DNA from 4 places in the Yersinia hibernica genome. Region 3 is predicted to be linked to each of the others. Evidence: predicted binding sites of a transcription regulator. Region 3 holds the regulator's gene; each other region holds the start of a gene.

Region 1 (3,208 bases), 1.9 Mb from region 3:
CCGCCATCCCGGTCGGTGCCGCAGATGAAGGTATTGGTGAGAGTGATATCCGCGTTAATTTTGGCGGGGTGACATTCTTCTCCGGTGACCACTTGTACGCAGACAACACCGGGATCATCTTGTCAGAAGAACCCTTGGATATTGAGTAATATTCCACTGATTGCATAAGAAAGGGCGATGTTGATATCGCCCTTTTGCTTTTTGACCCACAGTCACTATTACTTGACGTCACTATGTGACAAATTTCTTTCAATAACAGAATGTTATTCTACAGCCAAAATCATTGAAGTGGCAGTTAACAACCCTGCGGCTTCAAGTATGAAGGGCATAAGAAATCAGACTTCTTCCATCTTTCCCAACAGTGCCCGCAGACGATCCTGCCAAACATGCTGTTCTTGTTTCAGTTGCTCATTTTCGCGCACTAGCGCTTCACGACCACCAGCCGCCTCCTGAACTTCTTGGGACAGGGTGTTATTTTTCTCTTTCAGCTCTTCAATTTCCATCTGTAACAGAGTGATGGTATCAATCGCCTGCTGAACTTTAACTTCCAATTTCTCAAATACTTCAAATGACATTCTTCGGTCCCCTTATGGTAGCAAGGCGTACATCTCTTGGTCGCAGTCATCATTCTTAACTTCAGTGGCTGCATTCACTAAAGCAGCCCCCGACAAATGAAACTGCGGTGAATACTGATTTATCGCGCTATATGCCCGAGCGCACACGCAGTTTGATAAAAACGATGGTCGAGTAAAGCAATGACCCTGTAGGGCGATTGTATGTAGCCAGTCCCCCCCTGTCTAGCGCCATACCGGTACAAACCACACTCTGTAGCAATTTCATGTCAGGAACCATCAGCAAAAACTGAAAAACCTCTATGACCCATAATGTAAAGTTATACACCCGCTTAACAACTGAGGACGAAAGCACTGGTCTGATCACACTTTTAAAGTCCCTTAACAGCCGCGAACAACGCGAAATCGCTCATTTTTATGACGAACCACACACATTTTGATTTCGCTATTTCTCGTTTGTGCTCGTTAACGATAAATTTACATCACTCCCTTTGCGTTTGAAGGGCAAAAATAAGAAATACCCTATAAATCTCTGTCTCTAGGACATCTACTATGAGCCAAACCGCTAGTTCGACCTTGAAGGGCCAATGTATCGCGGAATTTCTCGGTACCGCTCTACTCATCTTTTTTGGTGTGGGCTGTGTCGCTGCATTAAAATTGGCAGGGGCCAGTTTTGGGCAGTGGGAAATTAGTATCATTTGGGGCTTGGGCGTTGCCATGGCCATTTATCTCACGGCAGCAATTTCAGGTGCTCATCTTAACCCGGCAGTCACCATTGCCTTGTGGTTATTTGCCTGTTTCGATCGTCGTAAAGTTGTTCCCTACATTTTGGCGCAAATTGCCGGGGCCTTTTGTGCTGCGGCCTTGGTGTTCGGCCTCTACTACAACCTGTTCGTCGATTTTGAACAAACTCATCAGATAGCACGCGGCAGTGTTGAGAGCCTAAATCTGGCTGGCATTTTCTCTACTTATCCTAATCCTCACATTTCTGTTTTCCAGGCATTCTTGGTTGAAACAGTGATTACCGCTATTTTGATGTGCCTGATTCTGGCGCTGACGGATGATGGTAACGGCATTCCCCGCGGCCCACTGGCCCCGCTCCTGATTGGTATTCTGATTGCCGTTATCGGTGGTTCAATGGGCCCACTGACCGGGTTCGCATTAAACCCAGCACGTGACTTTGGCCCCAAACTCTTTGCTTATTTCGCCGGCTGGGGCGAAGTCGCCTTCACGGGCGGGCGCGACATTCCTTACTTCTTGGTGCCAATATTTGGGCCTATCGTGGGTGCATTAGTGGGCGCATTCGGCTATCGCGCTCTGATTGGCCGCCATTTGCCATGTGATGTGTGTGCTGCTGATGATGAAGAAACCACGGTGACGACCACAGAACGCAAAGCGTAATTGATAGATAATTCAATATGCCCGCTAGATTTCATGGTGCAGCCAATACACCAGCAACGCGCAAGATGGCGGGTATAAACGGCAACTTAAAAGTAGGCTAACTATGACAACTGAAAATACTACTCAAAAGAAATATATTGTCGCGCTTGATCAGGGAACCACCAGCTCCAGAGCAGTGGTGCTGGACCACGATGCCAATATCGTGAGTGTTTCTCAGCGCGAATTCACCCAAATTTACCCGAAAGCAGGTTGGGTTGAGCATGACCCGATGGAAATCTGGGCAACCCAAAGCTCCACACTGGTTGAAGTGCTGGCCAAAGCCGGTATCAGCTCGGATGAAATTGCCGGTATCGGCATTACCAACCAACGTGAAACGACCATTGTTTGGGATAAAGCAACCGGTAAACCCGTGTATAACGCCATTGTCTGGCAATGTCGCCGTACAGCGGAAATCTGCGAAAAACTGAAAAAAGAAGGTTTGGAAGAATACATCCGCTTCAATACTGGGCTGGTGGTCGACCCTTACTTCTCTGGCACCAAGGTAAAATGGATCCTTGATAACGTAGAGGGCGCACGTGAGCGCGCTGAGCGTGGCGAGTTACTGTTTGGTACCGTAGACACTTGGTTGGTGTGGAACATGACACAGGGCCGCGTACACGTAACGGATTACACCAACGCGTCGCGTACCATGATGTTCAATATCCGCACCAAAGAGTGGGATGAGCGCATGCTGAAAGCGCTGAACATTCCGCGCTCTATGCTGCCAGAAGTTCGCCCATCGTCAGAAATTTACGGCCAAACCAACATTGGTGGTAAAGGCGGCACACGTATTCCAATCGCCGGTATCGCCGGTGACCAACAAGCGGCACTGTTCGGCCAGCTTTGTGTGCAACCAGGGATGGCGAAAAATACTTACGGCACTGGCTGCTTCTTGTTAATGAACACCGGCACTGAAGTGGTGCAATCCAAAAATGGCCTCTTAACCACCATCGCCTGTGGCCCACGTGGCGAAGTGAACTACGCGCTGGAAGGTGCCGTGTTTATTGGCGGGGCCTCTATCCAATGGCTGCGCGATGAACTGAAACTGATTAGCGACTCATTCGACTCAGAATATTTCGCGACGAAAGTCAAAGACAGCAATGGCGTGTATGTGGTGCCAGCCTTCACCGGCCTGGGCGCCCCATATTGGGATCCGTATGCCCGTGGCGCTATTTTTGGCCTGACCCGTGGGGTGA
Region 2 (3,208 bases), 1.6 Mb from region 3:
GTTGTACACGCCATTCTTGCAGATTTGCTATCAAAGCTGCCTGCTGCGGCGTATTTAACTGTTTCAAGGTGACATCCGGCAGTTGCCCCAAAGTCTGGAGACACTCCACTAGCCGCTTCGGTAACCGCTGGGCCAAGGTGTTTTTCAATGTCTGATTAGGATGTGCTTGCCGCTCAGTATTGAGGAATGCCGCTAAGTCAGTATCAGGAAGTAAGTTAATGCTCACATACTCGCCAGGCTGCCAGTAGCTTGAAAGTTGTAAAATGGCTGGCCCAGAAAGGCCACGGTGGGTAAATAAAATACTCTCACGGAAGCTGACACCATTCTCCGCCGTCACCACCGCAGGAACAGAAACACCGGAGAGGGTTTGCAGGTGCTCTAGCAAAGGCTTATGCAGGGTAAAAGGCACCAATGCCGCACGGGTCGGCAAGACTTTCAAACCAAACTGTTCTGCCAGTTTGTAGCCCAAGGGAGAGGCCCCCAGCCCCGGCATCGATAGGCCGCCAGAAGCCACCACAAGTGAGTGAGCGCTTACTTTCTCATCATTCATCTGCAATATAAAGCCGCTATCAATTTTTTCAACCGAGCGAATATCACTACGCAGCCGAATGGTCACTTGCCCCAATTCACACTCTTTTAGCAAAAGCTCCACTACTTGCTGTGCCGAATCATCGCAAAACAATTGCCCCAAGGTTTTCTCATGCCAGGCGATGTTGTAGCGATTCATGAGGTCAATGAAATCCCATTGGGTATAACGCGCCAAAGCAGATTTACAGAAATGTGGATTTTGTGAGAGATAAGCCGCAGGTTCGACAAACATATTGGTGAAATTACAGCGGCCACCGCCAGACATTAGAATCTTGCGCCCGGCTTTCTTGCCATTATCAACCAAAAGTACCCGACGCCCAGCTTGCCCGGCCTGGGCCGCGCAAAATAGGCCCGCAGCACCTGCGCCTATCACTACCACATCAAACTGTTCCACACTGGGCCTCACTGGGTAAAATCATCATCACTGCAAAATTGTCCATTTTCTCGCCGTCTTGCGTATTATTTATTCATTCAACTGATAAATTCGTGGCGAATGATTGTAAGTCGCTCAGTGTCAGGATGCTATAGTAAGAAAATGTCTCAGACGGTAAAACTAAGTAACCTGCTGATATAACATACATATGTTGCTCAAAAAGACAGATTCGTCTGCGGTCATGTCAAAAAAAGGTCATATTTTCCTTTTCCCCACCCCCCATTGTCACTGATAATGCGCCGCGTTCATGTCCACAAACTGGCGTAACGCTTATGCTACATCTTTTCGCTGGCCTGGATTTCCATACCGGCCTAATGTTAGTTCTTGCTTTGTTGTTTGTGCTGTTTTACGAAGCCATCAATGGTTTTCATGACACAGCCAATGCGGTTGCAACCGTAATTTATACCCGCGCCATGCGTTCACAGGTGGCTGTCGTGATGGCAGGGGTATTTAACTTCCTCGGCGTGATGCTGGGCGGATTGAGCGTGGCTTATGCTATCGTTCACTTATTGCCTACTGATCTGCTGTTAAATGTTAGTTCGGCACATGGGTTGGCGATGGTCTTCTCTATGCTGCTGGCTGCGATTATCTGGAATTTGGGCACTTGGTATTTCGGTATCCCAGCCTCCAGTTCACATACGCTGATTGGTGCAATCATCGGTATTGGTTTAACCAATGCATTAATGACCAGTACATCTGTAGTAGATGCGCTGAACGTTCCTAAGATGATTCAAATCTTCCTGTCATTAATCTTATCCCCGATTGTGGGTCTGGTTATTGCTGGGTTGATGGTGTTCCTGCTACGTCGTTACTGGAACGGAACCAAAAAGCAGCAACGTATTCATCTGACACCCGCTGAACGAGAAAAGAAAGACGGTAAACGCAAACCGCCATTCTGGACCCGTACTGCACTGATTATATCGGCTATTGGCGTGAGTTTCTCTCATGGTGCTAACGATGGTCAGAAAGGGATTGGCTTGATCATGCTGGTATTAATCGGCGTGGCTCCGGCTGGATTCGTCGTGAATATGAATGCAACAGGCTATGATATTGCCCGCACCCGCGATGCAGTGACTCATCTGCAACAATATTATCAGCAGCATGTTGAAGTATTACCTCATGCTGTCGCACTCAAGCCACTGGTACCGACACCAGATACATTGCCGAATACACCAGCCCAGTTCCACTGTGATAGTTCACGCGCCATGATAGCAATTGATCATGCACAAGCGCTGTTAACGAATCTGCAAAGCTATGACGACCTGACGGTCGACCAACGTAGCCATATGCGTCGCTTGCTGATGTGTGTTGCAGAAACAGCTGGAACCGTTGCCAAACTGCCAGAAACCAGTGCTGAAGACCGCCGTTTCCTCAATAATCTGCGCACAGATTTGTTAGAAACCGTGGAATATGCACCCACCTGGATTATCGTTGCCGTCGCTCTGGCCCTGTCTTTGGGTACCATGGTTGGCTGGAAACGCGTGGCCGTGACTATCGGTGAGAAGATAGGTAAGAAAGGCATGACCTATGCCCAAGGGGTTTCTGCCCAAATGACGGCCGCAGTATCTATTGGTATCGCCAGCTATACCGGTATGCCAGTATCGACAACTCAAGTGCTTTCTTCTGCTGTTGCCGGCACCATGTTGGTCGATGGCGGCGGTGTGCAGAGCAAGACGGTGAAGAACATTATGTTGGCGTGGGTACTCACCTTGCCAATCTCTATTCTTCTTTCCGGCGGGTTGTACTGGGTCGCGTTGAAGTTTATTTAGTCCAGCGGATGTGTTGCTATCACAGGGCGCGTTAAGCGGAACTGTGATGATACTCAAAGTGCTAACACCGAATTGACAGTAAATAAAAGGCGGCCTGATTAGGTCGCCTTTTTACATACTTTTATGCCAAGAGTTCATACTAATACCACAACATTAACCCCACCAAACTCACTACGACCAAGCCACATAATGCGCTGGTCAGAATAAATTGCCCACGTAACCTTTCACAGCGGCGAATAAACTCCGGATCATGATGATCAAGATAACGTTGAGCAAAAATATAACCGACTAATCTAATCTGCTTGCTCGGCTGACCGTGGGAGGTAAAAAATCCACCGCCATCAACATACTGATACAGCAACGGGTCGCAACCACGTAATACCACTAACAAAGCACGCAGTGATGAATAATAACGTGC
Region 3 (3,208 bases):
CGCATGCGCTCTTGGCGTGGCTCGGCTAAATCCGCCTCTTGCGCCAACCGGCGCTCAAATACATCCGTGACATTTAGCTCATTGAGAGTTTCTTTTTCTTGGCGTTCAATGCTGTGATTGCGCTGCTCTTTACTGCGCCGTAGTAGTACCACTTCCACTGGCAGTTCCGCAGCCAGTGCCTGTATTCGCCTTTGAATATCAGTGAGATAGTCCTGTGTTACGACTTCGATATCTAGCCATACCGGTAAGCCCTGATGGTGAGCAAATTCGGCTAGCTGTTGCTCTATTTGCGCCAAATCGCCTTTGACGAGTTTCATTGGTTGAAATTGTGGGATGAAGAGTGGGGTCACTGATGCTAAAGCTTGCTGAGCAAACTCAACCAAATAGACACTTTTTTCTCTGCCCAACTCATCAAAACTTAACGCGATGGGGGAACCGCTGTAGCGGATATGCTCGGTTTTTGCCACTTGCTGAGCGCGATGGATATGGCCCAGCGCAATATAATCCGCCGGGGGGAAAGCTTGAGCCGGGAAAGCATCCAATGTGCCGATGTAAATATCACGCACCGAGTCGGTGGTGGTGACCCCCACGGTGGTTAAATGCCCGGTGGCAATAATAGGTAGGGGCAACCCTAGTTCAGTGCGCTGTACCACTGCCCGCTGATAAAGCGCCTGATAGTGAGCGGCAATAGCTTCTTGTAATGCCAGTTGTTTTTGCCCACCGGATTCACCGGCCTGACTGGTGACTAAATCGCGTGGTCGCAAAAAAGGAATCGCGCAAAGTAGGGCCGCTGGTTGGCCTTGACGGTCTTTCAGAATAATAACTTGTTGATCCAGATTGCTATTAGCGCAAGAAATGACGGTGGTATTCAAATAAGAAAGCAGACCCCGAGACTCATTCAGTGTTGCTACTGAATCATGATTCCCCCCTAACACAACCAACTGGCAACTTGTTGCTTGGAGTTCGGCGACAAAACGGTTATACAGCTCACGGGCATAGCTGGGTGGCGAGCCAGTATCAAAAATATCACCCGCTACAATCAGCGCATCAACCTGATTTTCTTCAATTTGTTCAATAAGCCAGTGCAAAAAGGCCTGATGTTCAGGCGCACGGCTTTTGGTAAAGAAATGCTGGCCTAGATGCCAGTCAGAGGTGTGAATAATGCGCATAAATCTCCCGCTATGGCAGGTGGTCTTTCTAAGATAATGGCGCTGATTATAAACGTTGCCCGCCGGATGTCGCGGCCAAAAGCAGGGGGAGAGAGAAATCTCCGAGACGCCTCGCAAACTTGAGTGCTGCATTTTACAATTATCATGAAATTTTTCACTATGCTTATTGCTTGCAAGAGCGCGATGTTTTTCATAAAAATGTCATAAAAGTGACGCATAATGGCTTCCGAAATCAAGTAGTGACCACTAACTTACTGGCAGGGTTAATGATGGCAAGACGCATACTGGTAGTTGAAGATGAAGCCCCCATCCGTGAGATGGTGTGTTTTGTGTTGGAACAGAATGGCTACCAACCGTTAGAAGCCGAGGACTATGACAGTGCAGTGACTCGTTTATCGGAGCCTTTCCCCGATTTAGTGTTATTGGACTGGATGTTACCTGGAGGTTCAGGTATTCAGTTTATTAAACACATGAAACGTGAAGCGCTGACCCGCGATATCCCAGTGATGATGTTGACCGCCCGTGGCGAAGAGGAAGACCGAGTGCGCGGTTTGGAAGTGGGAGCTGATGACTACATTACCAAACCTTTTTCACCCAAAGAATTGGTGGCGCGCATCAAAGCTGTTATGCGCCGGATCTCACCAATGGCAGTTGAAGAAGTGATTGAAATGCAAGGGTTAAGTTTAGATCCTTCCTCGCATAGAGTGATGGCCAATGAGCAAGCGCTAGATATGGGGCCGACCGAGTTTAAGTTATTGCACTTCTTTATGACCCATCCTGAGCGAGTTTACAGCCGGGAACAGTTGCTTAATTATGTCTGGGGCACTAACGTTTATGTAGAAGACCGCACTGTTGATGTGCATATTCGTCGGCTACGTAAGGCGCTTGAAATTGATGGCCATGACAGAATGGTACAAACTGTCCGGGGAACCGGATACCGTTTCTCAACGCGCTACTGAGTTTTCAGTGCCGGAGAATTCGTTGTGTTAGAACGTTTATCATGGAAAACGCTGGCGTTAGAGCTGGCCCTTTTTTGTCTGCCCGCATTATTGTTAGGTGCCTTTATCGGGCACCTTCCTTGGCTATTATTGGTTTCAGTTATCGCGGCGCTGGTCTGGAATTTCTATAACCAACTCAAATTATCTCATTGGCTGTGGTTAGACCGCAGCATGACTCCGCCTGCGGGGCGCTGGAGCTGGGAACCTTTATTTTACGGCTTATATCAGATGCAATTGCGCAACCGGCGGCGGCGGCGTGAATTGGCTTTACTTATCAAGCGGTTCCGTAGCGGTGCCGAATCATTACCTGATGCAGTCGTTATGACGACAATTGATGGCAATATTTTCTGGTGTAATGGTTTGGCGCAGCAATTGCTGGGGTTCCGTTGGCCGGAAGATAATGGCCAGCATATTCTTAACTTGCTGCGCTACCCTGAATTCAGTCAGTACCTACAGCAGCAAGAGTTTTCCCGCCCATTGACCCTGCAACTGAATAATGGTTATTACGTTGAGTTCCGCGTGATGCCATATTCTGAGGGGCAATTGCTGATGGTGGCCCGTGATGTTACCCAAATGCGCCAGCTCGAAGGGGCACGGCGTAATTTCTTTGCCAATGTCAGTCATGAGCTGCGCACTCCTCTGACCGTCTTGCAGGGCTATCTGGAAATGATGCACGATCAAGAGTTGGCGGGGCCATTACGGGATAAAGCTCTGGGGACGATGCAGGAACAGACCAAACGTATGGATGGGTTGGTGAAACAATTATTGACGCTGTCGCGAATTGAAGCTGCGCCAAGTATAGATATGAATGAACAGGTCGATATTCCGCGTATGCTGAAAATGTTGCAGCATGAGGTGCAAGCATTAAGCGACGGGCGTCATGAAATTACTTTCCGTATCAATGAGCAACTCAAAGTGTTCGGTAATGAAGATCAACTGCGCAGCGCGGTGTCTAATCTGGTCTATAACGCGGTCAATCACACACCAAATGGCACCAAGATTGAAGTGTGCTGGCAGCGCACTGCACAAGGTGCACAATTT
Region 4 (3,208 bases), 1.2 Mb from region 3:
CTTGGGTTAACCCCGGCGCTTTGGCATCCGCTTCAATTATTTGGCTGGAATGCGCATGATCCGCAGTCACGATGACCAGTGTATTGCCATCCGCACGGGCAAATTCCAATGCTTTTTGCACCGCTTCGTCTAAGTCAACGGTCTCGCCAAACTGGCCACAAGGATTGGCGGCGTGATCTTGTTTATCAATAGAGGCTCCTTCAACTTGCAAGAAGAAACCATTTTTATTGGTTTTCAGGAGGTCAATAGCCTTTTCAGTCATGACCGCCAAGGTTGGAATATCTTTAGTTCGCTCAGCATTGCTTTCACAAACTACCGGTGGTTTGTCCACATTGCCGTGATAAGAGGCTTTCGGCCCCTGCCAACGAACCGGCATGTTACCTGGGCTGAATAGCCCTAACAGCGGTTTTTGTTGGTTAGCCTGTTTGGTTGCATTCAGGTCATCAAGGTTTTCGACAATCACATAACCCCGAGCCAGTGCCTGGTCACGCAACGATTGGTCTTTCCATTCACCTGCTTTAGCCAGTTGGCTGAATGATTTCGAACCGCCGCCCAAGGTCACATCAGCGCGCCCTTCAATCATTTGTTCGGTGATAGAGCCCCGGCCGCCATTCTCCAATGCATTGGTGCTGCACTTCTCGCTGGTTTCTTCCGGGCCGTAGCACTTGCGCCCCGTAACATGGGCGAATTGTGCGGCAGGCGTTGCATCTTGCAATTCAGCGGTTGAAACATTGCCGGTGGCTTTACCCGCTTTTTTAGCCAGCTCCAACAGTGTGGCGTGGTCTTTACCCAACACATCCACGCCGAGTGCCCCATTATAGGTTTTCACCCCTGATGACCAGGCGGTAGCCGATGCCGCTGAATCAGTCACATAATTGGGTTTCTGCGTTTTTTTATCTAATGAATAGTGCGTGTATTGCCCTGTTAACGGCAATGCATCAATCCCTTTAAAGAAACCACCGGCTCCCATCGCATAGTTACGAGCAGACGTAATCTCTGAGTCCCCCATCCCATCGCCGATCAGCAGAATGACATTTTTTGCCGTTTTGTTGGACAGTGAGTTGCGAAGAGCTTGGGTTTGATCTGCAGTCAAACGGCGAGCGCCACCAAATTGGGTGATATCACCGTGGGCGCTGCGATCGTATAAACCGGTGGCCGCGGCCACCGCATGGTGGGCGAACAGGGAGCTGCTTAATATCAGAGTTGATAAGGCTATGCCGGACAAAGTGGATACGCGGTTCTGCATCAGTAGAGTTCCTTGTTGTAAAACAGTAATACAATTTGTATTGATTGGTTACAACGGATACTAAAACAGGCGAATGACGCTTTTATGACAATCGCAATTAATTATTATTCCTTATCTTTCAGGGCCATTTACCCTGACCTCTGCCCTTGCCCGGACTCCTTAGAAACTGGGCTAAATCAGGCCGCCATTGGCGCGCAGCACTTGCCCATTGATCCAACCGCCATCTTTACCGACCAAAAATGATACCGCCGCCGCAATGTCTTCTGGGGTGCCTAATCTTTCCAGTGGGGTCATTTGGGCCATTTTTTCAATCAGTTCTGCGGGTTTACCCTGCAGGAAAAGATCCGTAGCCGTTGGCCCTGGTGCCACAGCATTAACAGTAATATTGCGGCCGCGCATCTCTTTTGCCAGGATTGCCGTCATTGTTTCCACTGCGGCTTTGGTCGCCGCATAAACAGCATATTTTTCTAACTTCAACCCCACGACGCTCGTGGAAAAATTGACGATGCGGCCGCCCTTTCTCAACCGTTTCGCGGCTTCCCGCATTGCGTTGAAGCTGCCTTTCACATTAATTGCCATCTGGCGGTCAAAATGTTTATCATCACTGTCGGCAATGGTACTGAGTGACATAATGCCGGCGTTATTGACCAAAACATCCACACCACCAAAAGCAGCCTCTGCTGTTGCAAATAATTGAGCCACAGCAGCGGGATCACTAACATCACCTTGCGCACTCATTGCATGCCCTCCCGCTTGTTCAATTTTACGCACCAATGCTTCGGCTTTATCACCAGCCTGAGAATAATTGATAACAACCGTATAGCCATCCTGCGCCAAGCGCTCAGCGATTGCCGCGCCAATTCCCCTTGATGCACCTGTAACAATAGCGACCTGTTGAGTGGAATTCGTCATAATATTCTCCTGAGCGTGAGTTTCATTATCTGTCTGGATTCGTGGCGAATGATTAAACACTCGGCCACTTAAAGCGCTAGATACAGCATGTCACTTTTCGTCATTCGGATAATCACCTATTATTCGTTCACACTATCCGAAAAAGTCGAACAATAGTATGGACAGAATTGATGCAATGCGTGTGTTTATCAGAGTCGTGGAACAGCGCAGCTTTACCCAAACAGCGCAAGATTTGAATTTGCCGCGTTCTACCGTCACGGATGCGATTAAGCAGCTTGAAAAACGGCTGAATGTGCGCCTATTACAACGCACCACCCGGCATGTCAGCCCAACACTGGATGGAGAGGCATACTATCAACGTTGCCTACAGATTATTGCTGACATCGAAGATGCTGAAATGGCGTTCGCGGATGCCAAACCACGAGGTTTACTGCGAATCGACGTGCAGGGTACCTTGGCTCGTCATTTCGTATTGCCGCAATTACCCGATTTTATTGCACAATACCCAGACATCGAATTATTTATCAGTGAGGGTGATAGACTCGTCGATTTGATTCGCGAAGGTATTGACGGAGTATTGCGCGTCGGCACATTACAAGACAGTGATATGGTGGCCCGCCGTGTGGCACTTCTGCCACAAGTGACCTGTGCTGCGCCGCGTTATTTGCAACACTATGGCACCCCGTGCACACCGCATGAGTTAGCCGGGCATCGGATGGTCGGATTTCGTTCCAGTGCCAGCGGTGGCTTAATGCCGTTAGAATTCGCTGTCAGCCCTACACCGCCCCGCCTATCACCTGATTGTCAAAAAACGAGCATTCAAGCAGTAAAATTACCCGCCGTTTTATCCGTCAGTGGTGCTGAAAGTTTTGTTGCTGCCGCTCGACTGGGGTTAGGGATAGTACAAGTGCCGCGTTACCATGTTGAACCTGATTTATACGCTGGAACATTGATTGAGGTATTGCCAGAATATACGCCACCTCCGATGCCAGTCTCTTTCCTCTATCCGCACAATCGGCAATTATCACCACGCGTGCGTATTTTCAGTGA

What was found. The regulator PhoB, encoded in region 3, activates phosphate uptake and scavenging genes when phosphate is short. The targets are predictions, from matches to a motif close to CTGTCATAAAACTGNCNNAT.
Region 1: a site for PhoB is predicted at 977-996, ahead of D5F51_RS00510 (MIP/aquaporin family protein). Genes of this name have one in related genera too.
Region 2: a site for PhoB is predicted at 1,203-1,222, ahead of pitA (inorganic phosphate transporter PitA). Genes of this name have one in related genera too.
Region 4: a site for PhoB is predicted at 1,318-1,337, ahead of phoA (alkaline phosphatase). Genes of this name have one in related genera too.

The regions. Positions count from the first base shown of each region.
Region 1 is NZ_CP032487.1:106,671-109,878, reverse strand. Features, by position in the region: gene rraA (ribonuclease E activity regulator RraA) at 1-149, shown strand, start outside; gene zapB (septal ring assembly protein ZapB) at 336-575, opposite strand; gene D5F51_RS00510 (MIP/aquaporin family protein) at 1,125-1,973, shown strand; gene glpK (glycerol kinase GlpK) at 2,077-3,208, shown strand, end outside.
Region 2 is NZ_CP032487.1:4,537,608-4,540,815, forward strand. Features, by position in the region: gene D5F51_RS21290 (BaiN/RdsA family NAD(P)/FAD-dependent oxidoreductase) at 1-982, opposite strand, end outside; gene pitA (inorganic phosphate transporter PitA) at 1,294-2,790, shown strand; gene uspB (universal stress protein UspB) at 2,930-3,208, opposite strand, start outside.
Region 3 is NZ_CP032487.1:2,951,079-2,954,286, reverse strand. Features, by position in the region: gene sbcD (exonuclease subunit SbcD) at 1-1,169, opposite strand, end outside; gene phoB (phosphate response regulator transcription factor PhoB) at 1,439-2,128, shown strand; gene phoR (phosphate regulon sensor histidine kinase PhoR) at 2,153-3,208, shown strand, end outside.
Region 4 is NZ_CP032487.1:1,795,176-1,798,383, reverse strand. Features, by position in the region: gene phoA (alkaline phosphatase) at 1-1,246, opposite strand, end outside; gene D5F51_RS08505 (SDR family oxidoreductase) at 1,418-2,158, opposite strand; gene D5F51_RS08500 (LysR family transcriptional regulator) at 2,316-3,208, shown strand, end outside.